DNA from 3 places in the Enterocloster bolteae genome. Region 1 is predicted to be linked to each of the others. Evidence: predicted binding sites of a transcription regulator. Region 1 holds the regulator's gene; each other region holds the start of a gene.
The links. Region 1 encodes Rex, which represses fermentation and respiration genes when NADH is low (regulators of the CRP and FNR family bind a similar motif). Its sites were predicted from a motif close to ATTGTTAANTANTTAACAAT; they were not measured.
Positions count from the first base shown of each region.

Region 1 (10,815 bases):
GGGCCTCTGTTCCGGCCCATTTTCAATCTCATTTTATTATTTGGCGCGGCGGAACGGATGCTGCACCGCAGTTGTCACACCTTGGCTGTCACGCCCTGGCCGTCACACCATGACTGTCACACCCCAGCCGCACACCATGGCCATCACACCCCAGCCGCACACCATGACTGTCACACCCCAGCCGCACACCATGACCGTCACACCATGGTCATCACACTGCCAACAGCATCCGCCAGTTCCGAAGCCAGCAGGCTGTGGGCGCCGCTTTTAGAGGCAGCCGCGTCCCCTGCCCGTCCATGAAGATATACACCCAGACAGGCCGCCTCCTCTTCCTCCATGCCAATGGCTATCAGACCTGCTATGATGCCTGTGAGCACGTCGCCGGAGCCTGCCTTTGCCATGGCGCTGTTGCCGCTGGAGTTGATGTACAGGTTCCCGTCCCGTCCCGCAGTCACAGTGGCGGCGTCCTTTAACACGCAGGTAAGGCCGTAGCGGCCCGCATACTCCAGGGCCGTGGCTGCCAGGTTCTCCTTAATCTGATCGATTCCCTCCCCTGTAAGACGGGCCATTTCTCCCAGATGGGGCGTCACGATAATGTTCTCTGTATAGTAGGAGGTAAGATATGGATGACCCGCTATGGCATTCAGGCCGTCGGCGTCAATGATGACAGGCACGAACGCGCTGGTCAGTATATCCTCCACCAGATATTCCACATAGGGTCCGTTTCCCAGTCCCGGTCCCAGCACCACCACGTCAGCCCATTCCATCTGGGCTTCTATCATCTTCCTGAATTCATCCCTGCCCTCCATGAGCTGGTCAGGGGTGTAGGTGGCTATGATGGCCTCAGGCAGGCGTTCCTGGAGAATCTGACGGTTTTCCTCCACCGTAAGCAGTTTTACCAGTCCCGCCCCTGTCCTGTATGCGGATAAAGCGCTCAGGTAGGCGGCCCCGCACATATTCTTAGAGCCTGCCACAATCAGCACCTTTCCAAAGGTTCCCTTGTTGGAATAGGCAGGGCGCCTGGGTATCCGTTTCAAATCATCATCACTGTAGGTAACGGCAAAATCTCCTGCCGCCGTCCCCTCTGCTTCCTTCACCGCCTCCAGGGCCTGTCCGGGAAATCCGATATCAGCCACCTCCACCCGGCCCGCGTACTCCCGGCCCGGATACAGGGCTGTCCCGGTTTTCTCCCATCCAAAGGTAACCGTCAGGTCCGCCCACAGGGCTATGCCCATGACAGTTCCCGTATCCCCATGAATGCCGGAAGGCACATCCACCGCCACAGTGCTGCGGATGGACTTGGACGCAAGCATTTCGATACACTGCCTGTAATCCCCCTCCACAGGGCGGCTCAGTCCCACGCCGAACACCGCGTCTATGAGAAGGCCGCATTCTTCCTTCTCCCCCTCCTGCCACGGCAGAGTGAAAAGTCCCACGTTGCCTGCAATCTTAAGCTGCGTCCTGAATTCCTCTGTTCCCTTATCCGGATTTCCCACCAGAAATACACGCACCGGATATCCTTTTAGATGAAGCATTCTGGCTGCCGCCACACCGTCGGCCCCGTTGTTGCCGGTGCCGCACACCGCCCAGATTACATCCCCCTTTTCCCACAGGCGCTCCGCTGCCAGGGCCACCTTAAGAGCTGCCCGCTCCATCAGGACCAGGGAGGGGATTCCTATGGTGTGGATGGTGTATGCGTCAATGGCCTTCATCTGTTTTCCCGTTACCAGCATCCTCATTTGGCTGTACCTCCTTTATCCTTCCTTCTCCCACTGCAAACGCCATGGCGTATTCCCTTGTATTGGTGATGGACACCTCCAGACGCTCCATTCCCATCTCCTGAAACCGCTTAAGGGCCCCTCTGTAAAGGCGGACATAGGGTTTTCCCATATCATCCCTGAGCACCTCCACGTCGATGGGCATGAAGGTCCGAAACCCTGTCCCCAAAGCCTTGGCAACCGCTTCCTTCACAGCAAAAGAGCCGGCCAGCTTAGAGGCGGACCCCTTTGCTTGCCGGCTTTCCATATCCGTAAATGTACGCACCACAAAATAATCCTTTTTACAGGCTTTTTCCATGCGTCTGATTTCAATTAAATCTGTTCCAACTCCAAGTATCATGGTGCTGTCTTCCTAAACATTTACTTTAACGCGTTCTTTTTCTCCTCCTGCAGGTCATACATGCTGCTGACCCGGTAGGAAAGACGCATCAGGCTCTCGGACAGGTGCACATTCTCCACCACCACATCCTCCGGTACCACCAAATCCGTATGGGCAAAATTCCAGATAGCCCTGATTCCCGCGTTTACCAGGCGGTCCGCAATCTCCGGCGCCTTTGTCTTCGGGATGGTCAGAGCAGCAATCTGAATCTCATTCTCCCTGATAAACGTTTCCAAATCATCCACGGAGCGAATCTCAATCCCTCTGATGACCAGGCCGATCAGTTTGGGGTTAATATCAAACATTCCCCTGATAACAAAGCCCCTGCGCTCAAAATTCGTATAGTTGGCAATGGCCTGTCCCAGGTTTCCTGCTCCGATGATGATCACATTGTGCTGTCTGTCAATCCCAAGTATTTTGGCGATCTCTGAATAGAGGTACTTAACATTATAACCGTAGCCCTGCTGGCCGAATCCGCCGAAATTATTCAGATCCTGACGGATCTGAGACGCGGTCACTTTCATTCTGGCGCTCAGCTCATTGGAGGATATGCGCTCCACACCTTCCTCTATTAATTCACCTAAATAACGGTAATAACGGGGCAGCCTGGATATGACTGCCTTCGAAATCTCCTTGCGTTCCATGATGTATCCACCTTCCCATTGTGCAATTCTGTCAAAACCTTAATAGTTCTATTATAAACACACGTCAAAAAAATGTCAAACCGTTTACATATGTTCTTGAAAAAATCGTCTCCGTATATTATACTTGGGAGAGCTAAATATGTCGTTTTTAAAGGAGTTTACCATGATTTTATCATGCAGCAATATAAGCAAATCATTTGGAGAGAAACATATATTAAAGCAGGTTTCCTTCCACCTGGAGGACCATGAAAAGGCAGCCATTGTCGGAATCAACGGCGCCGGCAAGTCCACTCTCCTCAAAATCATCATCGGGGAACTGGCCTGTGACGAGGGGTGCGTGGCCCTGAGCAAAGGGGCCTCCATCGGCTACCTGGCCCAGCACCAGGACCTGGACAGCGAGAGCACCATCCACGACGCCCTGCTGGAGGTCAAGCGCCCCATCCTTCAGATGGAAGAACGCATCCGCTCCCTGGAACTGGATATGAAAAGCGCGTCCGGCGAAGGTTTAGAAAACATGCTGGAGGAATACAGCCGCCTGACCCACCAGTTTGAGCTGGAGGGCGGTTATGCCTGCCGCAGTGAAATCACCGGCGTATTAAAGGGCCTTGGCTTTGCCGAGGAGGAATTTTCAAAGCCCATCAACGCCCTGTCCGGGGGCCAGAAAACCCGCGTATCCCTGGGCAAGCTTCTGCTGACCAAGCCTGACATCCTGCTCCTTGACGAGCCCACCAACCACCTGGATATGGAATCCATCGCCTGGCTGGAGACATACCTTAAGACCTACAGCGGCAGCGTAATCATCGTTGCCCATGACCGCTATTTCCTGGACCGGGTGGTGACAAAAATCGTGGAGCTGGACAATGGAACCGGGACCGTGTTCAGCGGCAATTACACGGCCTACAGCGACAAAAAAGCCATGCTTCGGGACGCCAGAATCCGGGCATACTTAAATCAGCAGCAGGAAATCAGGCACCAGGAGGCCGTCATTGCCAAGCTTAAATCCTTTAACCGGGAAAAATCCATCCGCAGGGCCGAGAGCCGGGAAAAGATGCTGGATAAAATCGACCGGCTGGAAAAGCCCATAGACATCGACGACTCCATGGATATCCGGCTGGAGCCGGATGTGGAAAGCGGCAAGGATGTGCTTACCGTTACCGGCCTGAGCAAGTCCTTTGACAGCCAGACCCTGTTCACAGACGTAAATTTTGAAATCAAGCGCGGGGAACGGGTGGCCATCATCGGCAACAACGGCACCGGCAAGACCACTCTCCTTAAAATCATCAACCAGCTGCTGCCCGCCGATGCCGGCGAGATACGTCTGGGCTCCAAGGTGCACATCGGCTACTACGACCAGGAACACCAGGTCCTTCATATGGATAAGACCTTGTTTGACGAAATCCAGGACACCTATCCCAGCATGAACAATACCCAGATCCGCAACACCCTGGCGTCCTTTCTCTTTACAGGGGATGATGTGTTCAAGTTGATCCGCGATTTAAGCGGCGGCGAGCGGGGCCGGGTCTCCCTGGCCAAGCTGATGCTTTCCGACGCCAATTTCCTGCTCCTTGACGAGCCCACCAACCATCTGGACATCACCTCCAAGGAAATCCTGGAAAGCGCCCTGTGCCGTTACACCGGAACTGTACTCTATGTATCCCACGACCGGTATTTCATCAACCGCACAGCCACCAGAATTCTGGACTTGACCGGACAGTCCCTGATTAACTATATCGGCAGCTATGACTATTATCTGGAGAAAAAGGATGTGGTGGAAGCCGCGTTTGCAGCCAGGAACAGCCGTACATCCGCAGTGTCCGGTTCCTCCCAGTCCCCGGACCGGCCGTCCCAGGGTTCCCCAAACGACCTGAAGCTGGAATGGAAAGCCCAGAAGGAAGAACAGGCCCGTATACGCAGGATTCAGAACGAGCTCAGAAAAACAGAGGAGTCCATTCACGCCCTGGAGACCAGGGACAGCGAGATCGACGCCCTCCTCACCCTGGAAGAGGTGTACACCGATGTGCCCCGGCTTATGGAACTGAATAAGGAAAAAGAGGAAATAGCCGGACAGCTGGAAAAGCTGTACCAGAGCTGGGAAGAATTGGCCGAGGAGGCCTGATGCCGCAGAAAGGAGCTGTTCAATGAAACTGAAACGTATATTTGCCCTCTTGGGGGCCGTCCTGCTGGCAGGACTGTTTATTCTGGCCATTGTGCTGGCTGTCATGGGCGCGCCGAAGAATTATCTCATGGCGGTTATCTTCTCCCTGGTGTTCATTCCCATCGTAATGTACGCCATGGGTCTTATGACCAGGGTGCTGAAACCATCCGATCCCCCGGAAGGCATGGATGAGGACGGGGATGCAGGGGATGAGCTGTGACAGCGGGAACCCGGTTCACTGTATAACTACAAAACAAGCTCCCTTATGAAAGACACGTTTCTCTGTCTCTCATGGAGGGAGCTTTTTATATCATGGCAGAACTCCGGGCTGAACCCTGGGCTGAAATCCGGGCTGAACCCTGGGCTGAAATCCGGGCTGAACCCCGGGCCGAATCCCGTGCTGGACTCCGGGCTAAATTTTGGTTTCAGCAGGCCGCCTGTTTTTTCAGGCTGCTTCTCACCAGCCCGTTTACCCAGAACACCCCCATCATGACAACAGACAGCAGGGCCGCGCCCTCATATGGGAAGCGTATATCCGAAGCTCCCGCAGTCCGGGCCATAAATCCCAGTACCAGGGGTGAGGAAAACTGTCCCAGGCTTCTCATGAACATGATGACAGAGCCTGCCGCCAGGGACTCATCCCTCTCACAGGCAATACACGCCTCCGCGTTAAAGGTTCCCACTGCCGAGGCAAGGGCAATTCCAAACAGAACCAGTCCCAGCATGGTCAATGCCAGACTGTTCTTCGCGTACAGGGACAGCAGTCCCCCAATGGAGCACAGCCATATGAAGGTGCCCATATACCTTCCCAGGAGTTTCTTAAGCTTTCCTATGTAAAGCCCTGTCACCAGGGAGCTTACAGTCTGGAAGGACATGATGATCCCCACCTTTTCCCCGCTGATCAGGCCCTCCGACAGAATGATGGAGGAACAGTTGTTCAGTATGGCAAAATAACCTACAAACACCACAAAGGTTCCGGCCCCATAGACCCATGTTTTCCTGATGACGCCAAGATTCCCCCTGGCCCGGCGCGCCCTGTCATCTCCCGCTGCTCCCCCGGCGCCGGTGACCGTCACATCAGGAATATGCTTAAGGCACAGCCACAGACATGGTATTCCAAACAGATACACCAGAAACACCGCCCGCCAGGATATGGCAGCCAGGTACCCGGCCAGCACCATGCATATGATGGATGAGACACTGGACCAGATGACAATGCCGCCATTTAAGCGGTGCTGTTCCTCCCTGGTGAAGAAATAGGACAGCAGCCCCACTGACAGGGGCATCATCAGCCCATATCCGGCTCCAATCAGGATTCTGGTCAGGACCAGGGTATAAATTCCGGAAGCCAGACCGCCCATAAGGCCGCCGGCCAGAAACAGGACCAGTCCCGCAGCGCAGAGCTTCCGGACAGAATAGCGTCTGCTGAGCCATGCAAAGGGAATGGCCACGGCAATTACCATCAGGGACGGCAGGGACACTATCATCTGCACCAGCACTCCGGGCGCATCCGGAAAACTCTGGCGTATGACACCCAGGGCAGGCGATATGCCAGTTCCTACCAGGGCATTGGCCATGGAAAGGCTCAGGATTGCCCACAGCACCATGGACCTGTTTTTCATTTCTGATTCTGTTTTTTTCACTTCTGTCATTTCTACTGCTGCATTGTCTTTCGCGCTCATACATCCTGCCTTTCCAGAAGATGGTACAGTGTGTTAATATAGACAGCCAAAGCCGGAACCATGGCATCCTCATCAATATCAAATCTGGGATTATGCAGACTGGCAGTCAGTCCTTTCTCCTCATTCTTCACTCCGAAGAAGAAAAAGGCGCCTTTGTATTTCCTGGTATACCAGGCAAAATCCTCTGATCCCATCTCAGGCTCCGGACGCTTCATCACCTTGTCCTGTCCCAATACCTCTGCCGCGGATTGGTAAATGGTATCCGTGATATCTCTGTCATTGGCAAAGGAGGGAAACGCAAAGGAATCCTCAAATTCACAGGTGATTTCGTTCATCCGGCTTAAGTCTCTTACAATCTGCTCCAGCCTGCCTGCTATATAGTCCCTCACCTGACCGTCGTGGGCCCGGTAGGTTCCTCCAAAGGTCAGCTCTGAGGGAAGGACATTTTTAGTGGACAGTACCCCGGCGTTTATAGAGCATACCGAGATAACGGCTGTCTTCATGGGCGGTATTTCCCTGGAACCTATATTCTGTATGGCCTGAATCATCTCCATGGCAATGGATATCAGGTCCTTCCCCTTATGGGGCGAAGCCGCATGGCACCCGGTTCCCTTAAGCTTTACCTCGAAAAAATCACCGCTGGCAAAAAAGCTTCCGTACCTGCATCCCATCACACCTGCCGGATATTGAGGCTGGCAGTGGGCTCCGAATATGGCGTCCACGCCGTCCAACACCCCTGAATCCACGATGAGCTTTGCCCCGCCAGGCGCAGGACCTTCCTCGGCAGGCTGGAAAATCAGTTTGACGCATCCGCCGGGAATCTGGTCCCTGTGCTCTGAAAGATAGGATGCCAGCCCCAGCAAAAGGGCTGTATGTACGTCGTGGCCGCAGGCATGGCATACCCCATCCCTGGCAGAGCGGTAAGGCACATCCTTCTCATCCTGCATCCCCAGGGCATCCATATCCGCCCTGACCGCTATGGTATTTCCCGGCCTGCCTGTTTCCAGGATTCCCAGGACAGCGCTTTCTGCAAATCCGGTGTGCACCTGAAATCCCAGCTTCTCCAGCACTCCCGCCACCATGGCCGATGTCTTTGGCAGATGAAATCCGGTTTCAGGACAGGAATGTATATTCCTTCTCCACTCCACCATCCTGTCCCTGTATTCCTGCACCTCATTCAGTAACCCCTGCATCCTGTCACACTTCCTTTCTCAGATCCGCTCACACATCATCAGCCAAATATGGTTTTCAGCCGTTCAAGGCCTTCCTTAAGCATGGCTCTCTGTGTACCGATATTGATACGAAGGAATCCATTTCCTTCTATTCCATAGTGGGAACCGTCATTGGGCGCCACACCTGCCCCTACCACCTTTTCCATGAGTTCCTTCTGGCTTAATCCCAGTGCCGTAAAACCCAGCCACATAAGATAGGTTCCATCCTGGACATATGTCTTTGCCGCAGGCAGGTTCTCCGCCACATACTCTGCCACAAACTGCGCATTTTCATATAAGTACTGATTCAGCTCATCCACATAGGCTGCCCCATGGCGGTAGGCCACCTCAAAGGCCTTAAGTCCGAACAGATCCACTCCCACATGAAACGCGGTGACCACCTTGTTCACCCTGCTATACAGTTCCGGATTCTTGATAATCAGGACAGAGGACTTAAGACCGGCAATATTAAAGGTTTTGCTGGGAGCCATGGCAGTGACGCTGCGCCCCGCCGCATCCTGGTTCACTGTCTGGTAAGGAATATGCTTGTGTCCCGGAAAAACCAGATCCGAGTGGATCTCGTCCGAAAATACCAGAACATGGTAGCGGCTGCACAAATCATTGAGTCTGGTCAGCTCCTCCATGGTCCACACACGGCCCACCGGGTTATGGGGGCTGCAAAGGATGAAGAGCTTAACCCCCTCCTTGAATTTCTCCTCCATGTCCTCAAAATCCATTTCATACCGTCCATGTTCAAGCTTCAGGGATGAGGTCACCAGGGTCCTCTCCTGCTGCTCAATCACCTTAAAAAACGGGTCGTAAACAGGCGTGTTTACCATCACCTTGTCCCCTTTTTCCGTCAGTGCATAGATGATGAAGGAACATGCGCAGACAACGCCTGGAATAGTAATCAGCTCCTCCCTCTTTATGTCAAAGTGATTGCGCGTTCTGTTCCATTCAATAAAGCTCTCGTAGTACCCCTCCGACGGGAACGTATACCCATAGGTCGGATGCTTTGCCCTCTCCGTCATGGCCCGGGTGATCTCCGGCAGTGTCTCAAAGTCCATGTCCGCGATTCCAAAGGGAATCAGATCCTTCCGGCCAAAATCTTTTTCCAGCCGGTCCCACTTAATTACCTCCGTATTATGTCTGTCAAATGTCCTGTCGAAATCATACATGTTTCCTTACCAACCTTTCTTAGTTACTTATCATTTATTGGGACGCATACCCGCAGGATGCGTCCCGCCTGATGGTATCTATCATACCCTCAGGCCCCCTCTCTTGTCTACCCCATCATAAGCAGCAGGTTACACATGCCCAGGCCCACAAAGGTTCCAATCATGGAGCCGATAGCTGCCATGATAACGGAGATAGACTGATAGGATTTACCATAAGCAGCCGCAACCACCGGTGCCGACGACACGCCGCCGATATTGGCGATGCTTGCAATTCCCAGTGTACACAAATCTACCTTCATAAGCTTTGCCACCAGGAACATGATGATTACATGTATCAGAAGCACAGTCACGCCGGACAGGAAGAATACGCCTGCATTGGCAAAGCTCCTTAAGTCCACATTGGAGGATGATACGGAAAGGGCAAAGATAGCCAGCGTTCCTCCTATCAGCTCCAGACCGTTTATATAGCCGAATTCCGTGGTGGTGCCGATGATGACGCCGATGGCTGTCACCATAAGATACAGCCATACCTGGGCGGGCACTGCGGGTATCAGCGCTCCTAAAAAGTCGCCCATATGGAAGCCGAACGCCACAATCACAAGGCCCACACCCATAATCATGAACAGATCCAGAGAAGTAGGAATCTGCTTTTCCCTCTTTGTCTCATCAAGCCTTGAGGCAATCACATCTATTTCCTCGGGTTTTCCGCCTGTCCACTTATTAAACCTGGCGGCAAAGGGAACCATGACAATCAATATGGTCATCCAGGGACGGAATATCAGGTTAATCAGCAGCAGTACATTGGCCAGGTTCTCATCGCTCAGCCCCACTGCCCCGGCAACCGCGTACAGGTTTTCAATGCCTCCCGTAAAGCTGGCGGTCCATGTGCCGAAGGACTGGGGAATCTGCTGCAGTCCCAGAGGACCGGCAAAGCACTTATATACCACCACCATGCCAATGCAGATACTCAGGGTGGTGCACAGGAATACGGCCAGCAGCTTGGGACCTATCTTTACCATCTTCTTGAAATCACACTGCACCGCGATACAGAATACCATGAAGGGAACCATGTATTCCAGGATATTGCTCCTCATGGAGCTGACGGCCTTATTGCTGAAAGACCATACACCAAAGGTATTGCAGCACACAACGATCAGGAATACAATAATGACCGGCGGCAGGAACTTATAAATCTTTAAGGGGTACTTCTTTACAATCCAGAACACAAATGCATTAATGGCCAATAATGCTGCTACAAAACTTAATCCTGATGTTACTAACATATACTTCCCTCCTGTGATTCATAATGATGTACGGTCAAACAGCTTTCCCCTTGATTATATTTTAATATTAAAACTGTTTAACCTTTAAACTATTTACAATAAGAAGTATACTATATTTTTCGCCATATTTCAACATATTTTTATGCAAATTTATATCAACTCGCGGATATTTGTTTCCTTGATTCCGTCATATTATATATATTTGTTATGCAGGCTGTCGCATCAGACCCGTGCCGGACCTGAACCAGACAGATGCGTTCATTGATGCGGGAAATGATCCATTCATATAATGAGATAATATAATGAGAATTAAGTTATGCCAAAAAGGAAAAGCCGGCAGTTTTGTGCCGGCCTGGAGATATGTTAATTATGATTATAAAGATGCTATTTGTTCAAATACTCTATTTACATCCGGTTCTCCATACCCCCAGGTTTGGGATAAGCGTTAAAACAGAACCGTAACCCATGTAGGAGGGGTGCCATTCCAGGTGCCATGAATATGTGT
Region 1 covers NZ_CP022464.2:2,879,948-2,890,762, reverse strand. Annotated here, with positions in the region: gene CGC65_RS13420 (bifunctional ADP-dependent NAD(P)H-hydrate dehydratase/NAD(P)H-hydrate epimerase) at 198-1,739, opposite strand; gene acpS (holo-ACP synthase) at 1,699-2,118, opposite strand; gene CGC65_RS13410 (redox-sensing transcriptional repressor Rex) at 2,139-2,801, opposite strand; gene abc-f (ribosomal protection-like ABC-F family protein) at 2,965-4,917, shown strand; gene CGC65_RS13400 (hypothetical protein) at 4,940-5,176, shown strand; gene CGC65_RS13395 (MFS transporter) at 5,382-6,638, opposite strand; gene CGC65_RS13390 (M20 metallopeptidase family protein) at 6,635-7,831, opposite strand; gene CGC65_RS13385 (MalY/PatB family protein) at 7,870-9,027, opposite strand; gene CGC65_RS13380 (DUF819 family protein) at 9,135-10,310, opposite strand.

Region 2 (10,815 bases), 750 kb from region 1:
TCACGTCTGTGTCCTTTTGCTATTTATATGCTATTTCATGACCTTTTCTTTTGCCAGCTTCTCCATAACCACTGCCGCTTTGGCCAGGTCGCTGTACTTGGTGAACTCAACCGGGCAATGGCTCCGTCCGTCCTTGCTCGGCACAAACAGCATGACTGTGGGAAGTACCTGGCCGATTTCCAGGGCATCATGGCCTGCGCCGCTTAACATCCTCTTGCAGCTGTAGCCCCGCTCCCCGCATTCTTTCTCCATGATATCCAGCATTTCCCCTGAAAGCTCCACAGGAGTTATGGTCAGTTTGTTCTCCATGTCAAAACTGCCGCCATACTCACCAACCGCCCGTTCAAGAGCCTTTCTGATCCTGTTTGTAATATCATTTATATTGTCGTTATTTCTGGAGCGGATATCCACTGTGAACTCCGCTGTATCCGCCACAATGTTCATCCCGCCCGGTATGGTGTTCACATATCCCACCGTAGCAACGGTTCCGTCCGCTTTTTCCCTGGCCCAGTCAGCAATTCTTGAGATAACCTTTGCCGCCGCGTCCACCGGGTCCATCCTCATATCCATGGGTGTGGTTCCTGCATGGTCGGCCCTTCCGTGCACCGTCACCATGTAGCGCTGAATGCCTACGATACAGTCTACCAGTCCAAGCTCTGTGCCTTCCGTATCCAGGACCGGTCCCTGCTCGATATGCGCCTCCAGGAAGCAGCCGATTTTTCCGTCTTCCCAGACAGCTTCTTTGATCCGCTCCGGATCCATGCCGTATTCCTTCATGGCCTCATAGATGGATATACCGTCTTTGTCACGGAATTTCTTCATATAGTCCACATCCCTGTGGCCAAGGATGGCTCCCGAACCAAAATAGCCGGTTCCAAACCGTGTTCCCTCTTCGTCACAGAATCCAACCACCACGAAATCTCTCTTAGGCCTGATTCCTTCTTCTAAAAGGAGACGTGCCACTTCAATGGCGCAGATGACGCCTGCTATCCCATCATAGTCTCCGCCGTTATATACAGAATCATAGTGGGAGCCCATCATGACACAGGGTAATTCGGAGTCCTCACCCTTTAATACCCCAATCACATTGCCGGCAGCGTCTTCCCTCACATCAAGTCCGCTCTCCGTCATCAGCTCCTTTAAATACTCTACGGCCTTCCTGGCCTCTTTTGTGAACGGCAGCCTGGTGCAGCCGTTTCCCGGTGTTGCCGTAAACTGTTTTAAATGCTCCAAATCCCTGGCAATCCTGCCTGTAATCTCCTCAATCACCATTAGTAAACCCTCTCTATTCTTTTTTAGAAACCAACTTGGGTTTCCTCTTATTTCTTTCTGTCTAATACATATACCTTAAACGGCGAGTACAGCATAGCCGCCACCAGCAGGATAAATCCCAACAGGCATGCCCCGTCTCCCTGCATCTTAAGTCCTGTCAGTATCAGGGCAAAGGCCGCCAGGATGGCTGCAAAGGCCACTGTGAGCCTGCCCCCTTTTGTCTTGAAAAATTTCTCTGTCTCCATATGTCATCCTCCTCTGCCCCGGCACTGCCTGCGCGTTATGAAACAGCCACTGATAAAAATACGATAATACCGATTGCCAGCGTCATAATGGTCGTGAAGGGTATGATTCTCTTTAGCACCTGTCCCTCGCTTCCCAGGATTCCCGCTGTGGTAGTCCCCAGGATGATATTGCTGGGGCTGATGGCGCTTCCGATAGAGCCTCCCGCTGTCTGGGCTCCCAGGATTGGCGCCTGGTTCAGATGAAGCAGATTGGCTGTGGTTACCTGAAACTCTCCAAAGAGTATATTAGATGACATATTGCTTCCGGTCATGAACGATCCCACCATTCCCACCAGAGGCGCCAATATGACATAAGTCTTACCAAGTACCCTTGCTATTCCGTCCGCCAGCACACTGGTCTGCCCTGTTCCGCCCATGATTTTGGACATAATGACCAGACCGATGATAGCGATTCCCGACGGCATGGACATGGTTACGGAACGGACAAACACACGCTTTACGCCTCCCGGACGAATCCATCCGTGCCTGCCGAAATACACCAGCCCTGCAATGGATGACAGAAACAGGAACATACTGGCATGGGTAAAGGGCCGCAACGGCGAAAACAGTTCCGTAGCCTGGTTGACGAATCCATACCCCGTGGAAGTCTCTGGAAAGGAAAATCCAATGGACACCTGGTTCAGGAAACGATTTACCGGAGGCACCACTAACACCACCATGGTAACCACCGTCAGCAGGATATAAGGCACAAATGCCTGTACCAGCGTCATGCCGTCCGGCGTCTCCTCCGATGTGCCTGACGCGGCACCACGGTCCATAATCCGGCTGTCCTCCACACTCCACTCCTGTCTGTACATCTTCATTCTGCCTATCAGTATCAGGGCCACCAGGGAGAGACAGGCCGGAAGGAAGCAGGCTATGGTTGTATTGACCCGGGTCAGAAGCAGTTCTCCCCCTCCCTGAATCAGGGACAGGATAAGGAGGGCCGGAAGTCCCTTCCTCACAGCCTTTCCTTTTCCGTAGAACCAGCATATCACCAGACCAATCACCACATTCCACATCCAGATGAACACACCTGCCCAAAAGGCAGCCGCCAGATAGTCAGGCGTACCGGGCACAAGTCCGGTGGACATGGCCAGGGCATCCCAGGCAGCTGCCAGGGTACCGAAGGTATTGCCCCATGCCTGCCCTAATAAAGGTATGATGACCGCGAATACGGGAACTACTCCAATGCCCATGAGCAGGGGAGCTCCCACTGCCACCGGTACACCAAATCCTGTAATTCCCTGGAGAAAGCTCTCCAGTATCCATCCCAGGGCCAGCACCATCAAAAGTTCATTGGGCAAAAGCTTTCTCATCCCGTTGCGGATTACAAGAAAGGCCCGGGCTTCATCCGCCACCTGGTACAGAAGAATCGCAGTCCATACAATCAGCAGGATAATAAGAGCGCTCCATATTCCTTTTGCACTTTCCGCTGCCAGCAACCTGATATCAGCTTTATAGAATACAATGCCGGTAATAATCGTAATGGCCAGCCCCACGGGGGCTGCTTCCGTAGCCCCCCACTGGAACTTAATCATTAACAGCAGCAGGACAATGATTGGCAGACATGCCATTATCCACATAAACAGATTTGTTGGTACGTTCATATTTTATCTCCCGATTACTTATGTATTACTGTCCCCGTGCTGCCGGCGATTCCTTCCGCCGCCTTGTCAAGCAAGGTGATAAGTGTACGCCTGCCTTCCCCAGACTGTGCGAAACGGATGGCTGCCTCGATTTTCGGAAGCATGGACCCCTTGGCAAACTGCTCCTGGGCAATGTACTCCTTGGCCTTATCTACTGTAAGGTCACTGAGCCATTCCTGGTTCTCCCTGCCGAAATTGATGGCTACCTTTTCCACAGCGGTCAGGATAATCAGGTAATCCGCCTCCAGCTCCGCTGCCAGCAGGCTGCTGGCATTGTCCTTGTCAATGACGGCGTTGACTCCCGAGAGCCTGCCATTGTCATTCACCACAGGAATACCGCCTCCGCCGCAGGTAATGACAATATGGCCGGCGTCCACCAGCGTCTCAATGGTCTTGAGCTCCCGGATTTTCATGGGCATGGGGGAGGCCACCACGATGCGGTAACCCCTTCCCGCGTCTTCCATGCAGGGAATCCCGTTTTCCATGTTTTTCCTTGCTTCTTCCTCGGTCAGGAACCTGCCGATGGGTTTTGTGGGATTCTTAAATGCCTCGTCCTCCGGGTCCACCTCCACCTGGGACAGGATCGTGGATACCTTTACATCCATGTTCCTCTTATACAGCTCATACTTGATGGCATTTTGCAGGTCGATGCCGATATACCCCTGGCTCATGGCCACACAGGTCGGCAGCGGTGTTTCCTTGTAATTCTCATAGCTGCAGGCCAGCTGGTCCATGGCATTCTGGATCATGCCCACCTGGGGGCCGTTGCCGTGGGTGATAATCAGGTCCATGCCCTGCTGCACCAGGTCAACAATCACCTCAGCTGTCTTTGCCACTGCCTGCTTCTGCTCTTCGATATCCTTGCCCAGGGCGTTACCGCCCAGGGCAATTACTACTCTTTTTTTATCCATAACCCCATCTCCCTTACATCATAAGCTTAGTCCAAAGAGAACCCCAGTTTCTTCGCGTATGCCGCGATTGCCTTTTCAAAACATGCAATAGGCGGATGTACGGTGCCGGCCCCTATCTGTCCGTAGCCAGCCACCTTATGGGCAATTCCCGTGTTGATGACTGGTGTGATACCCTTTTCCACCACCAGTCTGGCATCAATCCCAAGGCATGTTCCCTGGAAGTTCCAGTTTGGTATGATAAAGTTGGGATTCCGGTCAATGGTGATCTCCGTCATCTCCGTGCTGGTACGAAGCGCGTCCTCGTACCCGCCGGCTCCCACGAATCTGGTAACGGCCGGAGCCGCGATCATGGCCATACCGCCTACGCCGAAGGTCTCTGTGATGGCGCTGTCACCCATATCCGGGCAGGCGTCCTCACCGTCATAACCTGTAAAGTAGAGTCCCTGGGGCGTGTTGACAGGAGCGGTGAACCATTCATCCCCCATGCCGCTTATGCGGATACCGAATTCCACGCCGTTTCTGCACATGGCAGTGACAATGGTGCCGTCGGTTACCTGCCTTGCGGCGTCCATGACGGCCTTACCTGTTGCCATCATGATATTCAGGAAGAACTGGTCTGTATCAGCCAGGAATTTGATGACGTCATAGCGGTCCTTTTCGTCCATATCCATCTTGGTAATCACCGGGCTGACCTCTTTCAGGAAAGCCAGGGACGCCGCAATATTCCTCTGGTGGAACTCGTCTCCCATGGCGATTGCCTTGGCTACAAGAGGATTCACATTCAGTCCGCCTATGGAACGGATGGCCCTTCCAAGGGTTGGTCCCAGCACATCCTTCATCCACAGCAGGCGGTCAACCACCTCCTTGGAATATGCACCGAACCTCAGCACCTTGCCGATTCCCTCATTCATGGTACAGTATGCCTCATTGCCGTCAGTCTGGTTCTCAACCACGAACACAGGCATGTTGGCGGAGGTAATGCCTCCCATGGGGCCAACGGCCTTTACATGATGGCAGGGAATAAAGGTCACTTCACCGGATGCAAGTATCTTTCTTGCTTCTTCCTCTGTAGCGGCCCATCCCTCAAAGAGTGCCGCGCCGACACAGGAACCCTGTACCGGGTCCGGCATGTTCTCAAACCGGATTGGCGGTCCCGCATGGAGAATCACCTTTCCCTCATTCAATTCTTTGATGACAGACTTAGCCGGCACCACATCCCTGATGACAGGCTGGCTGGCAACCACTTTGGCGATAACGGAGCGGTTGGCCTCATCAATATTCATTTCCCGGCAGCTTCTCAGGAAATTCAGGACCTTTATCAGTTCCACGTTGCCCCCGGCGGGCGGCGCCCAGTCATACTGGACCACGTCACATCCAAAGGCTTCTATGACCTCAGCAAAGCTCTTAAGGCCCACATTGATGACCCTTGGCTTCTGTGACAGAAGTTCAAGGAGTTTTTCCGATGCTTCCGTTTTCTGGATCCGGGCTGTTGTCTTGGGGCGGATTTCCTTCACCGGCTCTTCAAAGTCCAGACCGATGGCGCGGATTGCCGTATGTACAGCCAGCTTATTATTCTCACATACAATGACCCCTGCTTCCTTCAGTGTTTCCACGGCCTTGTCATAACCCTGGAAATCCCTTCTTGTCCCGCATACAGTGGCCACAAAGAATAATTTTCTCCCTTCCTCCCTGGCCTTGTCGCGAAGGCGGATAATTGCAGGGAGGAGGGCCCCGGCCATATCCTCATGGGAACCGTAACCCAGCATGATGTCCAAAAGGATAACGCCTGTGGACCCGTCGTCTATCGCCTCCTGCATGCACTCAATGCGCTTGGCAGGATCAATCATGGGATGAGGCTTGCCCTGGGTGTATACATCGTCTCCCAGGTCCACCACGATATGTCCGTCGGTCTTTAACATAAAACCTTCTGCCTTCTGGGGCGGAACCTTAAGGTTCAGGGCATCCTTGATTAACATGGCAGCTTCCCCTGCCAGGGTGCCTCCTGAGTAGTATGCCTTGATTGTCTTCTTTTCCTCTGCCGCGAAGAAGCTGGAGGAATCCACCTCCACGCTGCCCTCTGCGATATCCTGGCCCCTCACCAGACCCACGGCCAGGCGGGCGGCTTCATCCAGTGTATACGCATGGTAGAAGTTTTCCTCATGGTACTCCGGCTTCTCACCCAGGAACAAGGTGACAACCGGTTTCTTAAAGTTGCTCAGCCGGTCGGAAATCCTGTCCCTCACAGCCTTTGCCGGAGGCTTGGATATGATGATCAGCACTTTCACGGTATCATCCTTTTCCATGGCCTCAATCATATCCATCATGGTAATTCCGCCTACTTCAGTGGACAGATCCCTGCCGCCGGTGCCGATGGCATTTTTAACGCCCTCTCCCAGACGGTCTATGATGGTGGTCAGCTCCTGGATGCCGGTGCCTGACGCTCCGATGATGCCGATGGGTCCCGGAGCCACGTGATTGGTAAACGCAATGGGCACGCCCTGGATGATTCCGGTACCGCAGTCCGGCCCCATAACAGCCAGCCCCTTTTCATGGGCCTTTTTCTTTAACTTAATCTCATCCTCCAGCGTAACATTGTCGCTGAACATGAATACGTTCATGCCCTCATCCAATGCCCGGTCAGCCTCCAGCGCCGCATAGGCGCCCGGTATGGAAATCACCGCCAGATTGGCGTCCGCCAGCTTTCCCAGTGCCTTATCCCAGGACCGGACCGCCTCCGCTCCCTTTTTATCCGACTCTGAAGTGGACTGTTTCTTAAAGAACGCCTCCACTTCCTCCATGATCACGTCAAGCAGCCCGTCGTCATCCACATCAGCCACTACCACCATATCATTGGCGGACGCCTCCTCCAGCTCGCTGGTACTGAGGCCGCTCTGCCTGTAAATGTCCTTGTTGGCAGGAGTTGCCATCATGATGGAAACCTTCTTTACACCTTCTATGGAAGAAATCTGGTTAGTCAAAAGCATAAGGACTACAGAATCATGATAACTCCCTTTTTTTACTATGGTTTTTAACATACGCTCCCCTTCTCCTTATTCGGCAAACCTGTTTTTGTGGTCATATTTATCAAAGTGTACCTTATCGCTCTTTAAATACTCATAGATTTCATCAACTATCTCCACGCCGCCCGTGGCATAGGCTTTATCCCGCCTCATGACTGCGCGCTCACCCGGATAATACACCTTATCAAAGCCTTCTGCGGCCGGCATCTCTCCCAGCTCATCAAGCACCTGTGACATGGACGCCTTGAATGCGTCTAATCCCACGAATCTGGACGGATCCATGACAATGAACATCTGTCCCAGCTCCCTGCCTGCCGACAGGTCATGGTACATCGAACTTACATGCTTCCCAAAGGGAACTCCCAGAAGCACGCCCGAGAAAATGTCCACCATCATCATCAGGCCGTATCCCTTGGCGCCTTCAATTGGTACCAGGGCATTCACAAGGCGGGAATCCGTAACCGGACGTCCCTTGGCGTCCACTGCCCATGTGTCGGGAATGGATTCATGCCTGGAGCGTTTGTCCAGTATCTTGCCCCATGCCTGGACCGTGGTAGCCATGTCGAATACAACCGTTCTTTCGTCAGCCGTGGGGGCTGCAAAGGAGATGGGGTTGGTACCGTAGTAAGGCTCTATCCCGCCGTACGGCACTGCCATCGGATCGGACTGGCAGCATGCAATCGCCACCAGATCCGCCTTGGCGGCCATTTCCGTATAATAACCAATGGAGCCGCTATGGGAAATGTTGCGGATGCCAACCACTGCGATGCCGGACTTCTTTGCCATCTCGATGGCCTTTTCCATGGCCAGCACAGACGCCACATATCCGCAGCCGTTGTCCCCTTCAAAGACAGCGGAACAAGGTCCTGTCTCCCTCCACTCAAACTTCGGATCAACCGTGATGCCGCCCTTGGCAATCCTCTCGCTGTAATACTCCACGCGCACAGCCCCGTGGGAGTGATAACCCCTTTCGTCAGACCAGGTGAGGACATCAGCCGTCATATCCGCATGATCCGCCTTCAGCCCCGCCTGCATCAGCTTATTTTTCATTAACCCCTTTAACTCATCATGGGAAAGTTTCATATCTGCACCCCGCTTCTTCTCAATATTCTATAACTGCACGTCTCTGTTGCAATCCTTGGAGTAAATATACGCGAAATCCTCTTCACGTCCCACCGCATAACATGCCTGCGGGCAATATGCGTCCAGGAACATGTAATCTCCGGCCTTTACCGGTACCCAGTCATTGTCAGCCCTGTACATGCCTTTGCCTGACAGGAAATACATTCCGTGCTCCTGGATATGTGTCTCCACGTAGCCGTGGGACGCTCCCAGCTTGAACTTCAGGATGTGCATGTTCATATCAAATCCGAAATTACCTGCTGCCGGAAGGAAATCCTTGATGTGGCAGTTGTCCATTCCCTCATATTCTGTCCAGGGAATATCATTGGCATTTCCCACTACCGTAAATGCGCTGTATCCCTCAATCTTCTCATATCTGCGCTTATATACATACAGCCTGGCTTCTTTGCCGCTCTTGTTTTCAAAGGAAACCTTAACGCTCTCAGGGGAGAAGATATAACCGCCCTCGGTAAGGCTCTCTTCCTTGTCGGCATTCTTGACAACCACTTCGCCGGCCAGTACATAAATGAACGTCTCCAGACCTTCACCGCCAATGCCGCTGTTTTTTCCGCCTTCCTTTACCGTAACCAGATAATCCGCAAAGGTAGCTCCCATGGCAGGTGATCCCAGAATGGTTACGTCGCAGTTCTCATAACCAGGGATGCTGTTCTTAACCAGACCGTCCGGTTCCAGCAGAACATAATTTTCTTTCTTGATTACAGAACGTGTTGCCAGTAATTCCTCTCTGTATCCTACCTGATCATTTAAATAACTCATATTTACTTCCTCGCTTTCATTCTTTGTTAAAGGCCTTTTTGGGTCAACTTTTTTATATTTATATTATTGCAAAACAACGTTCTTTTTTCAATTATGTATTTATGCAAATCTCCCTATGATTTTTATCCATTTTATACCCTATTGCTAATTTTTTCACATCCCACTTTTTTCCGGTCTCATGTTATAATATCTTTAAATATAACTCATCTATTACACAAAGGAGAACACCATTATGACGGAAAAAAGAGAGATAAACCTGGAACATCCAGCTTATCCAAAGTATGCAACTGTATATTCAGAAAAGGATACAGATGCAAAAGCCTGTATCCTTTACTTCCATGGGGGAGGGCTGCTGTACGGCAGCAGGGAGGATCTGCCCCGCAGGCATATAGATACCCTGACCCGGGCCGGATATATCATCGTATCCTACGACTACCCCCTTGCGCCCGCCGCCAGGCTGGATACCATAATGGGTGATGTCTGTTCCTCCATCACCCATTACATAAATCATCCCGAAATATACTGCGGACGCAAACTCCCGTTCTTCCTGTGGGGCCGTTCCGCCGGAGCATATCTCTGCCTCTTAGCCGGGGCCAAAGGTAACCTGCCCGCCGTGCCCGCTGGGATCCTCTCCTACTACGGATACGGATTCCTGTGCGACCACTGGTATGAGACACCCAGCGGATTTTACTGCTCCCTTCCGGCCGTGGATGCGTCCTGCCTGGAACAGGCCGGTGCTGACCTCCACACGGCCGGAAGCCTGGACACCCACTACAGCATTTATGTATATGCAAGACAGACCGGATCCTGGCGTTCCCTTCTGTATGAAGGCAGGGATAAATATTTCTATCTGGACTACACCCTGCGCGCCTGCACCGCCCTTCCCTGCCCCCTTTTCTGCGTTCACGGCACCCGTGACAATGATGTGCCCTACGGGGAATTCCTGGAGCTGTCAAACCGTTTCCGCCCATGGCAGTTCATCGCCTCCTGCGATGGCCACGACTTTGACCGGGATGAGGAAAACCCGTTTACGGAAAAACTGCTGGACGAGACACTGGCATTCCTGGAGGAGAACCTGAAGCTGTCGCCGGCCCAGTGCTGATAACTAGCCTTCCTGCTCCTGGAAAATGGTTCCTGTGCGGAATGATTTTGCGCTCTTCATGTTCTTCATCAGGAAGTAATACACAAGTCCCGTGGGAATCAGGCTCACATACCAGGACAGCTGTACGATGACCAGAGAGCAGAGGGAGCCGATGACGATGGCTATGATGGCCGCCCAGTTGATTCCCTTGAACACGCCCTGCTTGTCATACATATGATTGATATTCAGCTTCTTTTTCCGGAGAATGTAATAGTCCACTGCCATTACGGCAAAAATCGGGCCCAGGAATGCGGAGTAGAACTGGGTAAACAGGCTTAAGCCCGCTGCCGAATCATCTGTCACCAGCTTCCACGGCATACAGCATGCCGAGAGGATTCCTACCAGGATGGTGGCGTGGGACCATTTCATGTGGAATGATTCCATCAGTACATAGGATGGCGGAACGATATTGTTCAGCACATTGGTTGTGACCTGGGCAAATGCAATAAACAGCAATGTCACTACTGTGAGGAACTTGCTTCCCATGGTTGTGGAGAACACCACAACCGGGTCGCTGTTGCCGGTAGCAGCCGTCACAAGCAGCCCGATCAGTCCCATAAACAGCGTTACAGGCAGAATGGCAACCGTGTAGATACTTCCGGTAAAGGTGGGTCCCACCTTCCCTTCCAGGTTACGGGA
Region 2 covers NZ_CP022464.2:3,626,956-3,637,770, forward strand. Annotated here, with positions in the region: gene CGC65_RS17045 (M20 family metallo-hydrolase) at 31-1,272, opposite strand; gene CGC65_RS17050 (hypothetical protein) at 1,320-1,517, opposite strand; gene CGC65_RS17055 (L-lactate permease) at 1,553-3,166, opposite strand; gene arcC (carbamate kinase) at 3,181-4,116, opposite strand; gene CGC65_RS17065 (bifunctional FdrA/YlbE family protein) at 4,143-7,151, opposite strand; gene allD (ureidoglycolate dehydrogenase) at 7,167-8,219, opposite strand; gene allE ((S)-ureidoglycine aminohydrolase) at 8,247-9,035, opposite strand; gene CGC65_RS17080 (alpha/beta hydrolase) at 9,268-10,137, shown strand; gene CGC65_RS17085 (NCS1 family transporter) at 10,141-10,815, opposite strand, start outside.
Region 2: a site for Rex is predicted at 9,176-9,195, ahead of allE ((S)-ureidoglycine aminohydrolase). Genes of this name have one in related genera too.

Region 3 (10,815 bases), 2.4 Mb from region 1:
TTGATAGCCAAGATTAATTGCAAAAACTTTTCAAGCCACCTTGAATACTCTTATCATCTGCCCTTTGAAAATATCGGCTGAAAAAAATACCCCCTCACTATTAGTCCAGTTTCAGACCCCTTTTGATAACCTCAAAAAGCCAATTTCGTTAAAAGTGCACATACAACTTTAGTTATTTTTACTCAGTTTATTACGCCTCAAATGGTTTATATTCTTTCCCTCTGTACTAGATATTCCATTGGGTACTTCTTGGCAGGCCACCATGGGCCAGGGCATGGCCCACCGGATAGACAGACTCCACCCTTGGCGTGGCATATATTTTTTTGTACAGGTACAGCATGTATTTGATTTTTTTGCCTCTGTTTTCCTCTCCAAACAAACAAAAAGCCGCCACATAATATGACGGCTACCCTCAAAACATACTATCACATATCCCGAATCATCTTCATCAATCGTATCCCATCCTTCACCCCTTCCTCATACAGATACAGCTGACACATCCCATTTCCATCCAGCATGTCATCAATACAATCCTCTATGGCATCCCTCTGCTCCTTGGTAATTTCCTTCATCCAATGGTCCATGCGTTCGTTCAGCTTGTGGTCTGCATTCTTTTCTTCCTGTGTCTTATCTGCCTGCCATCGGGTTACCAGCCATTCTACCCTGGCTGCTATGACTTCCTCACATTGTTCCCTCGTAGTTTTCTTCATGGACACTCCTCCTTCCGCCAACACCATATCGAATATCACGGCGGAAGTCCATATCCACATGTCATAAAGATTCTGCTCCAAATACGTCAGAACCACCTACAGGGTGCACCTATAAATACACCATTTTCCTTGTACTTGCGTGGTCTCCAGCCAAAACCGACCACCTGACAGGTGACCAAGGCCCCAAACAGGTGCACCTTGGTGGAATCAGAAAAACGCCCGCATTGCGGGCGATTGTGGCCGGGAGGGGCGCCTTTAGGTGCACCTCCCTTTAACCTGCACACAAATCGAACGGGAAATACGGTTCGATTCATGGCGACGAATGTGACGTTGAGATATCAATTTTTCTTATCCAAAATGGGCTTTCTTATATTGGGCCAAATTTGCCGGATTTTTTATTGTATGCCCATCTATCCCATTGCTCTCCTTAAAAGCCAGCACAGTGGCTTACGATGCGTTACAAGGGCTAATTCAAGTTGCTTTAGCTAAGTTGATTTTTTACTTTTCCCTAATCTCTAAAACACCCTTATATCAAGCCCACAACAAAAAGTAATTTATTGCGGTTCTATACTGAATGTTGGGGTGTGTTAAAAAGTACACGGTAAATCACTAGTACCGTGCTAGTTACCTGGTTCCATGAGATAATAACTCCAGAAAACTACAAGTTTTTAAGGAGTTAGTGCCATGGATAAAATTACACTCAGGTCCGTGAAGAGCACTGGGCCAGAATCTTAAATGAATGTATGAACAGCGGGATGTCGAAAACCGCCTGGTGTCGGGCAAACGGGATTTCTGTGAAGCAGTTTTTTTACTGGCAGCGCATCCTGCGCAGGGAAGCCTATGAAGCATCTCAGAATCCACCATTACCTGCAGTTGCAGAGACAGAACCGTTGTCTGCTGTTCAGAGAACGGTATCTTTCGCCGAAATCAAACTCCCTGCTGTGCCACCAGACTCGTCACCCGTTTTCCATCCGGATCTGGTGATCCGGAAAGGGAACCTTGTTCTGGAAATCTCAAATTCAGCCTCATCAGAATTGATCTCCCGGGTAGGAGGGATTCTTCATGCTGAATAACGCATCCGGCTTCCGGAAGGTTTACATTGCTGCCGGTTATACAGATCTGCGGCGCGGGATCGATGGGTTGGCATCCATTGTGAAATTCAACTTCCAGCTGGAGCCCTATGAAAAGGATATCCTCTTCCTGTTTTGCGGAAGACGCAGTGACCGCATCAAGGGGCTCATATGGGAAGGAGACAGATTCCTTCTCCTTTACAAAAGGCTGGAGCTTGGCAGTTTCAGCTGGCCCCGTACAAAAGAAGAAGCACTGGAGATCACACTGGAACAATACCAGGCACTGATGCAGGGCTTGGAGATCGTGTCCAGACATCCAATCCAGGAAGTGCAGCCCAGTGATCTTCTGTAAAAAGTTGTGCAAAACGGAGAAAATAAAAAATCTTTTTGTATCTACTACTGCAGACACGGCGGAAGTTATCCACGGCCGGGTCTCATCCCATTCATTCAATCAAGAGTACTTCACAGCTATAAGCTGCTGTGTGGATAAGTACTCTGAAAAACCGAAAAAACTATTAGTTTTTCCGGTTTTTCAGAGTGTTTATCCTTTGGTAAGAATGACGAACCTTCTTTTTTATCCCGTTCGCTTTTTCTTTTGGTTTGCGGTACAATAGTTCCAGTAAAACAAAGGAGCGCCGAACATGCAGAAGATCTACTTACCGGAAGAACTAAACAGTTTCAGCAGGGAAACACTCGTGGCAGTGCTCCTGTCCATGCAGGACCAGCTTACCCAACTGAATACAAACATGGAACGTCTGATTGAGCAGATCGCGTCTGCAAACAATCATCGTTATGGGCGCTCTTGCGAAAAGCTGGACGTTATCGCCGGACAGTTGGAGCTGGAGATCATCTTTAATGAAGCGGAAGCCTTAACCGAAACGCTTTATGTTGTCGAACCTGCAGAAGAAGATGTGATTCAGGTCACGCGCCGGAAAAAAAAAGGAAAACGCGAGGCGAATCTCAAGGAGCTTCCTGTGGAAGTGATCTCTCATACCCTTCCGGAAGAAAAGCTGCAGGAGATTTTTGGCTCCGTTGGCTGGAAGCAGCTCCCAGATGAAGTCTATAAAAGAGTCCGGGTTCAGCCGGCAGTCTACACGGTCGAAGAACATACCGTTTCCATGTGTTGCAGGCCGATGAGACTCTGGTCAGGGTATCGAAGGATGGGCGCCCGGCAAACAGCAAGAGTTACATGTGGGTTTACCGGGCGGGAAAGGGATATGGGGATACACCCATTATCCTGTATGAATACCAGAAGACCCGGAAAGCAGACCATCCGCGGGAATTCCTGAAAGGATTCACAGGCACCGTTGTCTGTGGCGGATACTCCGCCTACCGGAAGCTGGACCGGGAAAGTGAGACCATCGTTTTCGCAGGGTGCTGAACCCATGCGAGAAGGTATTTTGCCGATGCCCTGAAGGCATTGCCGAAACAAGATCATCAGGCAGCCAAAGATACGGTCGCTTACAAGGCGACCAAGCGGATTGGCGCCATATACCATCTGGACACCCAACTCGCTGATGAAACCGGATGACCGGAAAAAGCAACGGCAAATCAATCTCAAACCTCTGGTGGAGGCTTTCTTTGCGTGGGCAAAAGAAATCCAGACTTCCAGTCGCCTGACCAAGGGTAAAACTCTGGAAGGGAGCAACTACTGCATCAATCAGGAAGAGGCATTAAAAGTATTCCTGGATGATGGCGAAGTCCCGCTTGATAATAACGCAACTGAAGGGTCACTGCGTAGCTTCTGCCTGCACAAACATGCATGGAAGCTGATCGACAGTATCGATGGTGCACAATCCAGCGCGATCATCTACAGTATCACGGAAACAGCAAAGGCGAATAATCTAAATCCCTTCCGCTATCTGGAATATATCCTGACCGTGATGAAGGATCATCAGGAGGATACGGATTATCGTTTTATGGAAGAACTGCTTCCCTGGTCTGAGCAGCTGCCGGAAATCTGTAAGAGCAAAACAAAAACAACAAATGTGTAAACTGACCGCCGGAAACGGCGGTCATAAAATGAGCTGGTACTCATGGTCTACCATATACGGTTTTTTTGCCGGGTACCGGCTATGAATCACTTACACCCCCTTCCTGTCCATATGCTAGGGTTGGGGGAAAAAAGCCTCTGATAATAGCCAGATACTAAACCGTCCAAAAGGAAGCAATACTGGGACCAGCTCTGCACTGGGAGCAAGTTTGTGTTGAGATGACCGCACTGTGAGTAAGGCGTTAAAAAGCATATGCCGTTATGTGTAAAATATAGGCAAAATATCCGCCGAAAGAAATTGTGTATTACCGATTATTTTGGTAGACAGCCCTCATACATGATGCTATACTTACCATATACCTGTCCACAATTACGGATGTGCATTGACCATTTTTTTGTAGCCTCTAAGGTAGAGCTTTCAATAGCGATATATCGCTTGGGAACCCACTACTCTGACGGTTCAGCTTGTGGTAAGTGGCATCTGGCTCTCTATTGCGTTGGTGGTATGGATGACCTTCTTGATTGCTGTGGAAAACTTGAAGATCGAGGAAATAGCATCCCAGTTTTGCATCCAGTTTTGCATCCAGATTTTCATTGAATTGAGATATTTTTTACACTTTTTTAGTCACCCATATTGGCGTTTCCTCTCATTATTTTATGCCCATGTCAATAGCATGTCATATTTCATGATAATGTAACTATAGTATGCTGTTATGGAGTTTTCAACTTGGTGAGTCTATTCTATTATCTCAAATCATATAGAAGGAAATCCATACATTATATGAAGCATTTACTATTGTTTAGCTTCACCTTTGCACGATTATTCCAAAATCATTTTATTCTTATTCTGGTATAATAGTGTTCATTGTCTGTATGATGAATATATGCATTATTATGTAGTTGAACTTTTAGCGAGGCTATATTATCTAATCTTGTAGACATATAAACTTCATCATCAGGAATTATTTTCTTTGCTTCATCAATTGCTAATGCTAAGCCACTAGAAGCAAACCCCATTCTTCTAAAATTACGGTGAATTTGATATCCAATATGACCAGAACCATTCCTTAGGCTATCATTTAAAAAATGTCTCAATCTAAATAACCCTACTATAGTTTTTTCATCCCATAAAAAATAATTTGTTTCAGGTACATAACCACTTGGAAGGTCTATTCCATTTGAATAGTTAATTAGTTTAGGAAGTGAAACTTCCATAAACTCCTCTTTAGAAATATTATGAAGATTGTTTATAAATCCATTTTCATTCAAGGGTAAATCCTTTAAATACAAATACTCTAGTTCGCTATCGTAGGTATTGAGTTTTTTTAGGTATAACATATTATTTTCTCCATGATTACTATAAATAGGTAGCATTAATCCGTAATTAGTATAATTAGAGATGTTTAGGAAAAAATGAATTTTTAAAGAGCTGCCCCTAATGAAACTACAAAGCGTTGATAATTATCGATTTCAATTTTACCTTTTTTAACATCTTTTGTTATAAGATATGGTCCAATAGATAGGGCGTCTAAATTAGTTTTTTCAAAACATTTCAGAGCATCCATAGGTGTTTCAACTATAGGTTCTCCAGCAATGTTAAACGAGGTATTCAATAATATAGGTACACCTGAAAGCTTTTCAAACTCATCTAAAATATTGTAGAGAACTGCATTTTGAGTAGAGGTAATTGTCTGAACTCTTGCAGTTTTATCCACATGAGTAACAGCCGGAATTTCATTGGGTTTAAGGACATTTGCCACTAACAACATATAGGGACTTTCAGCTCCGTGCTTGGGCAGCTCCTCCAACAGATATTTGAAATACTCGTATGGCTTCAGGTTATTCGCTTTGGCAGTTTCAGCTATGCTGTAGGCAATGGCACTGCTCTTTGCTCCGCCGCTCGTATCAATCAGATACCAATTCTTCCTGCCCAGAGTAAAGGGGCGAATACTTTGCTCCGCAGCATTGTTTGTCATCGGGACAGCACCATCTGTAAGAAATACCCGCAGAAACGATTCCTGATTGATGCAGTAGCTGATTGCCCTGCCAGTCTTCATTTTTGGCGCTACGTGACCCTGCTCGTATTTCAGATACGCAAAGAATGCGGCAACCAATGGGGCAACGTTTCTTTTTCGCTGTTCCAGACTCTCTTCGGGAGGCATATCCGCATAACCCTGCTCATACCGGAACATGGTCTGTATAATCTGGAACGCCTTATAGCAGATGGACTCCTGAACGGACCCTTTTTCCTTACCGGCAGACTTCACAACATCGGCAAAGTCCCTTCTGGCATGGGACCAGCATCCGGCAATCGTAAGGTCGTTCCGTTCCCTCGCGATTGAATGGTATACCTCATATCCGTCCGTCACGCAGATGCCACTGCAATCCTTTAGAAACTGTCTCGGATAATCCGCTTTGCGTCCTTTCTGGTATTCATAAAGGACAAAAGGATGTGCTTCCAGTGATCCGGTCCGGTACACCCACAATATAACTCCTGGATCTGGCAGGGCGACCATCCTTTCGTACTTCAACTGGTGTTTCATCTGCGTGGAGGACATGATAGTCATTGAGTTTTTCCCTGAGACGGTCATAAATCCTCTTCAGGTAACAGTCTGAACAGACATTCGCCCAGCGGCACATGGTCGGTTCCGGAAGGAAAACGTTACAGCGCTCGAACTCTTTTACCAGTCGCTGGATTGGCTGTGCATTGACATACTTGGCGTTGTAGATACCTGCGGCGAGGGAAGGCGTCACGATGCTGTTGCGCAGAAGATCAGCGGGACGCTCACCACGCACGAACGTCCTGCCGTCCGTGCTCACAAAGACCTCTACATGATGCTCGATTACCTCAAAGGAGGCGGGATGGAAAGCCAGTCTCTTATAAACTTCATCAGGGAGCTGCTTATATTTCCCATCTGGGAACGCTCTCTGGAGTTGTGCTTCGCAGACGGGATGGCTGACTGTGCTTACGGGCAGATCCTTCAGTTCTTCCCCGCGTTTTCCAATCACCTTTTTTCCGCGTTTATAAGCCTTCTAGTGGATTTCTTCGAAGGTAGGTTCCAGGATATCCGGATTCAAATCAACCGTCATCTCGGTTTCGTTAAACATGAAACCAAGCTGGAAGTGACCCTCCGCTTCCGTCAGGCCCTTTTCGGAAGAACGACCAAACCGATGCTGGCGCAGATGAATGACCTCCTCCGTAAGGATATCAATACTCTGGCTGAGCTTCTCCATGGAGTCCTGAAGTCCCAGATACATCTTGATCAATGTTTGTTTGTCAAGGTTTGATAGTTCTTGTTCGTCCAGTCTTACCGCCATCGTCCAAGACTCCCCCTTCCTGAATTTCATTTAGGAAAGTATACCAGAAACGCTCGGGAAAAGCCACTGATTGATTTGGAAACATTTCCAATTTAGAATACTTGTGTGCAGTTGACCTTTTTTATGGTCGGACGTTCCAGGATCGTCATACCATCAAGAAGCCGCTGGAGTTCAGCCTGGCTGAGCTGCACAGCTTCCTGTTGACTGCGGAGCCATCGGAGACGGCCGGCTTCTATGCGCTTGTAAACAAGGCAGAACCCATCGCCTTCCCAGACCAGCCCTTTGAATCGGTCTGATCTGGTCCCGCAAAAAAGGAAGAGGACATTTTTCTGAAAAGGGTTAAGATTGAACTGTTCCTTTACAAGAGCGGCCAGACCATCGATTCCCTTGCGCAGATCACTTTTACCCGCATAGAGATAAATTGCTTCGAAACCATTCATCTTAGACAACATCGGTCATCACCGCCTTAAGAAAAGCGAGGATATTGTCTGGCGCATCACCGCTGACTTCAATGACGGTATCCGCACGACGGATTCGGAGAGCAACAGCGGAAGAAGGGTCCGCAGGGCAAAAGGGAACCCGCATGAATCCACCGGTATGTTCCATGGACGTCTGGCCTGCCGCAGCCAGCGCTGTATTGCGCAGCTGCCTGAGGCGATAGTAATACTGTGACTCACTGACATTGTTTGCTGCGCACCATTCTTCGATGGATAGGCCGCTGGCACTACGTTCTTGGACCATGGCTTTCCAACTAGCCATTCGTACTTCGACGACCTCGTTCATAGAGAGTAGCATCCTTTGAGTTACTTGAAAAACTTCTAAAAGTTTTCAAAGTTTTTCAAGTAGATTCTTCTAGGAGCCTATTATCTCACAGACTGGGGCTCTAATCAGCCTACTCATTATGAATCACTTACAAGGCATCTATTTCTCACGCCCTGAAAAACACCCATTTCCAGGCCGCAAATTCACTCAATTTCCCCTCAAAAACCACTATATCTTGTGGTTTTATTCTTCATTTTTCTCCAAAACCACAATTCGTCATCTAAACTACCGTAGCTTAATGCCTATGCATCGAAAACTCATCCATAGGATACTTCTTCAGATTCTCCAGCACATGCCTCTCCTCGGCAGACCCAATCAGCTGTTCCCTGGCCTTCTTGGCCTCGGTCTCAGTTTTATGCCGGCTGGGACCTCCTACGCAGCCGCCTACACAGGCCATGCCTTCCACGAAATCTTCCGGAAGCTTTCCCACCTTCATGAGCAGCAATGCCTTCTTACACTCTGCGGCTCCGTTACAGCGGGCTACTTTGACATCTGTGTTTTCATCCATTTCCTTCAGGCATTCCAGTACGGCCGCTGTCACGCCGCCGCCGTTGCCAAAACGCTTTCCAAACACAGAGCTTTCCTGATAATCGTTCTCGGCCGGCTGAAGCTCTACTCCCTTGGCGCGCATCATGGCTCTTATCTCACCAAAGGTCATGGCATAATCTGCATTTCCCTTTACATTTAAATCCAGGCTCTCGCTCTTCTTGGCTATGCAGGGGCCAATAAATACAGTAACCGTATCCGGATCCCCGCTCTTTATCATTCTGGACACTGCGCACATAGGCGACACCGTGGTGGACATATTCTCCAGTAACATTGGAAAATGCTGCTTAATCATGTTCACGAACGCGGGACAGCAGGAGGTAGTCATCTTCTTTCCCTCCTTATGGGCCTGGGCCCATTCTTCTGCCTCATAGGCAGCGGTCATGTCTCCGCCCAATCCCACTTCTATCATGTCCGCAAATCCCAGCTGCTTTAATGCAATTTTCCAGCTGGCCATGGTAATGTCAGGGCCGAACTGCCCCTCTGTGGCAGGCGCCACCATGGCAACCACCCGTTTTCCTGCCTTAATCAGGCGAATCACATCTACCATGAAGGTCTTGGACCCTATGGCTCCGAACGGACAGCTATGGATGCAGGCTCCGCACTGGATACATTTCTTCTCATCAATCACGCAGATGCCATACTCATCATAAGTGATGGCATCCACCGGACAAATTTTCTTACACGGACGCTCCAGATGGGCAATGGCGTTATAGGGACAGGCCTGTGAGCACTTGCCGCATTCCTTACATTTGCCGGGCTCGATATAGGCCCGCTCACGTCCCATGCTGATGGCTCCGAAATTACAGGAGTTCTGGCAGGCCTTTCCCATACATTTACGGCAGTTGTCAGTTACTATGTAGGATGCAATGGGACACTCCTCACAGGCAGCATTGATAACCTGGACCACATTGGATGTGTCCTTCCCGGTTGGACATTTTCCTTCTGCCAGGCGGACCCTCTGCCGGATAATTTCTCTTTCCTTATAAATACAGCAGCGGTAAGTCGCCTGAGGCCCTGGTATCATGGAATATGGAATCTGCTCCCGCTTCTCGTCCAGATTCCCTTCCCATGCAGCTTTAGCCACCTCGTAAAGTACATCATGTTTCAAACGCAGGATTGTCGCATCATTGGTTACCATCTTTTTCTCCTCCTTGTTACGGGCACTTGGAGACCGTCCTATGGTCTCCTGCGCATTACATATCATTGGCTTATCCCATATATGTCTGCTTCTATATCACAATTCGAGTTTGTTAAAATTATATCAACACTAGAAATCTACTATATTTACCCTGAAAAAGCAAGTATTAAATGACATACAACATTAGTAATATGTCACCACTACTGTCTTTCCCATCTCCTCAATCACATGCCTCAGCTGTTCCACCAGATTCTGGCGGATACCCAGGTCAAAGGGAAGTCCCGGATTCTGGTACGCACTGTTGATTGCCTTCCCCACATACAGGTGCACCTCCGTGCAGTCCTCTATGAGCACCTTGGCCACCATAGAACCCCCGTTGGGCTTATCCAATTCATGAAAAAATTCTTCGGATACAGTCTCATTTTTCACATACCTGCGAAGCAGCTGAAGTACCCGGTTAAGGGTAAGAACTCCCTCCGTAACCAAATCCACACCTTCCATGTATGCAATGGGAGGTATCTCCGGATCCACATAATCCAGTGATACATCCAGTTTCTTCCCCAGCACCCTGGACACGATAGTGGCGCTGGTTCCCCCGCATACAATGGTCCTGGCATTGGGATCATCCATAAAATCCTGGACCATACGAACGTCGTCTTCCGGATTCCTTGCAGGTCCGGTCATAAGGTGAACAGGCTTGCTGTCAATAATCCGCATGCACGCCACCGTAGTATCATCCCCTGGACGGAACTGATACAGCTCGTCACAGGCCCTGCTGATGCTGGCGGCCAGACGCATGGCCGACACGGTCAGAGGATACTGTCTCACTGCATAGTCCGCAATGTCCTGCCACAGCCATCCAAAGTTCAGCAGTTCACCCACCCCTGCATGGATGGTGCCGTCGCTCATGAGAATCAGGGCATCGCCTTTTTTGACCTTGAACCTGTATTCATTGATTTCCTTGCCCTGCATGACCCGTACATTTTTCGGAATCTGCATAAGCTTTCCGTCCCGGATAAATATGCATCCGGGATTATCATATTCCACCAGATACGCATCCCCGTTGTGGTATACCTGCAGTATACTGAAGGTGGAATAAGCCACCTGCCTGACCTGACAGATGGGGAGAGTCTCACTGATGGTATCCACACACTCCTCCAGGGTAGCCCCATTAAGGAACATGGTTCCTAATATCTTAGAGGTCAGCGTGGACAG
Region 3 covers NZ_CP022464.2:5,258,297-5,269,111, forward strand. Annotated here, with positions in the region: gene CGC65_RS24195 (DUF6809 family protein) at 426-710, opposite strand; gene tnpA (IS66 family insertion sequence element accessory protein TnpA) at 1,466-1,783, shown strand; gene tnpB (IS66 family insertion sequence element accessory protein TnpB) at 1,773-2,132, shown strand; partial or broken gene CGC65_RS32600 (transposase domain-containing protein) at 2,527-2,754, shown strand; gene CGC65_RS32605 (IS66 family transposase) at 2,901-3,161, shown strand; gene CGC65_RS31915 (IS66 family transposase) at 3,262-3,774, shown strand; partial or broken gene CGC65_RS32610 (transposase) at 4,086-4,383, opposite strand; gene CGC65_RS24230 (GNAT family N-acetyltransferase) at 4,605-5,111, opposite strand; gene CGC65_RS32825 (carbamoyltransferase C-terminal domain-containing protein) at 5,195-5,542, opposite strand; partial or broken gene tnpC (IS66 family transposase) at 5,558-7,091, opposite strand; gene tnpB (IS66 family insertion sequence element accessory protein TnpB) at 7,184-7,543, opposite strand; gene tnpA (IS66 family insertion sequence element accessory protein TnpA) at 7,533-7,874, opposite strand; gene CGC65_RS24250 (4Fe-4S dicluster domain-containing protein) at 8,149-9,600, opposite strand; gene CGC65_RS24255 (SpoIIE family protein phosphatase) at 9,784-10,815, opposite strand, start outside.
Region 3: a site for Rex is predicted at 9,709-9,728, ahead of CGC65_RS24250 (4Fe-4S dicluster domain-containing protein). Genes of this name have one in related genera too.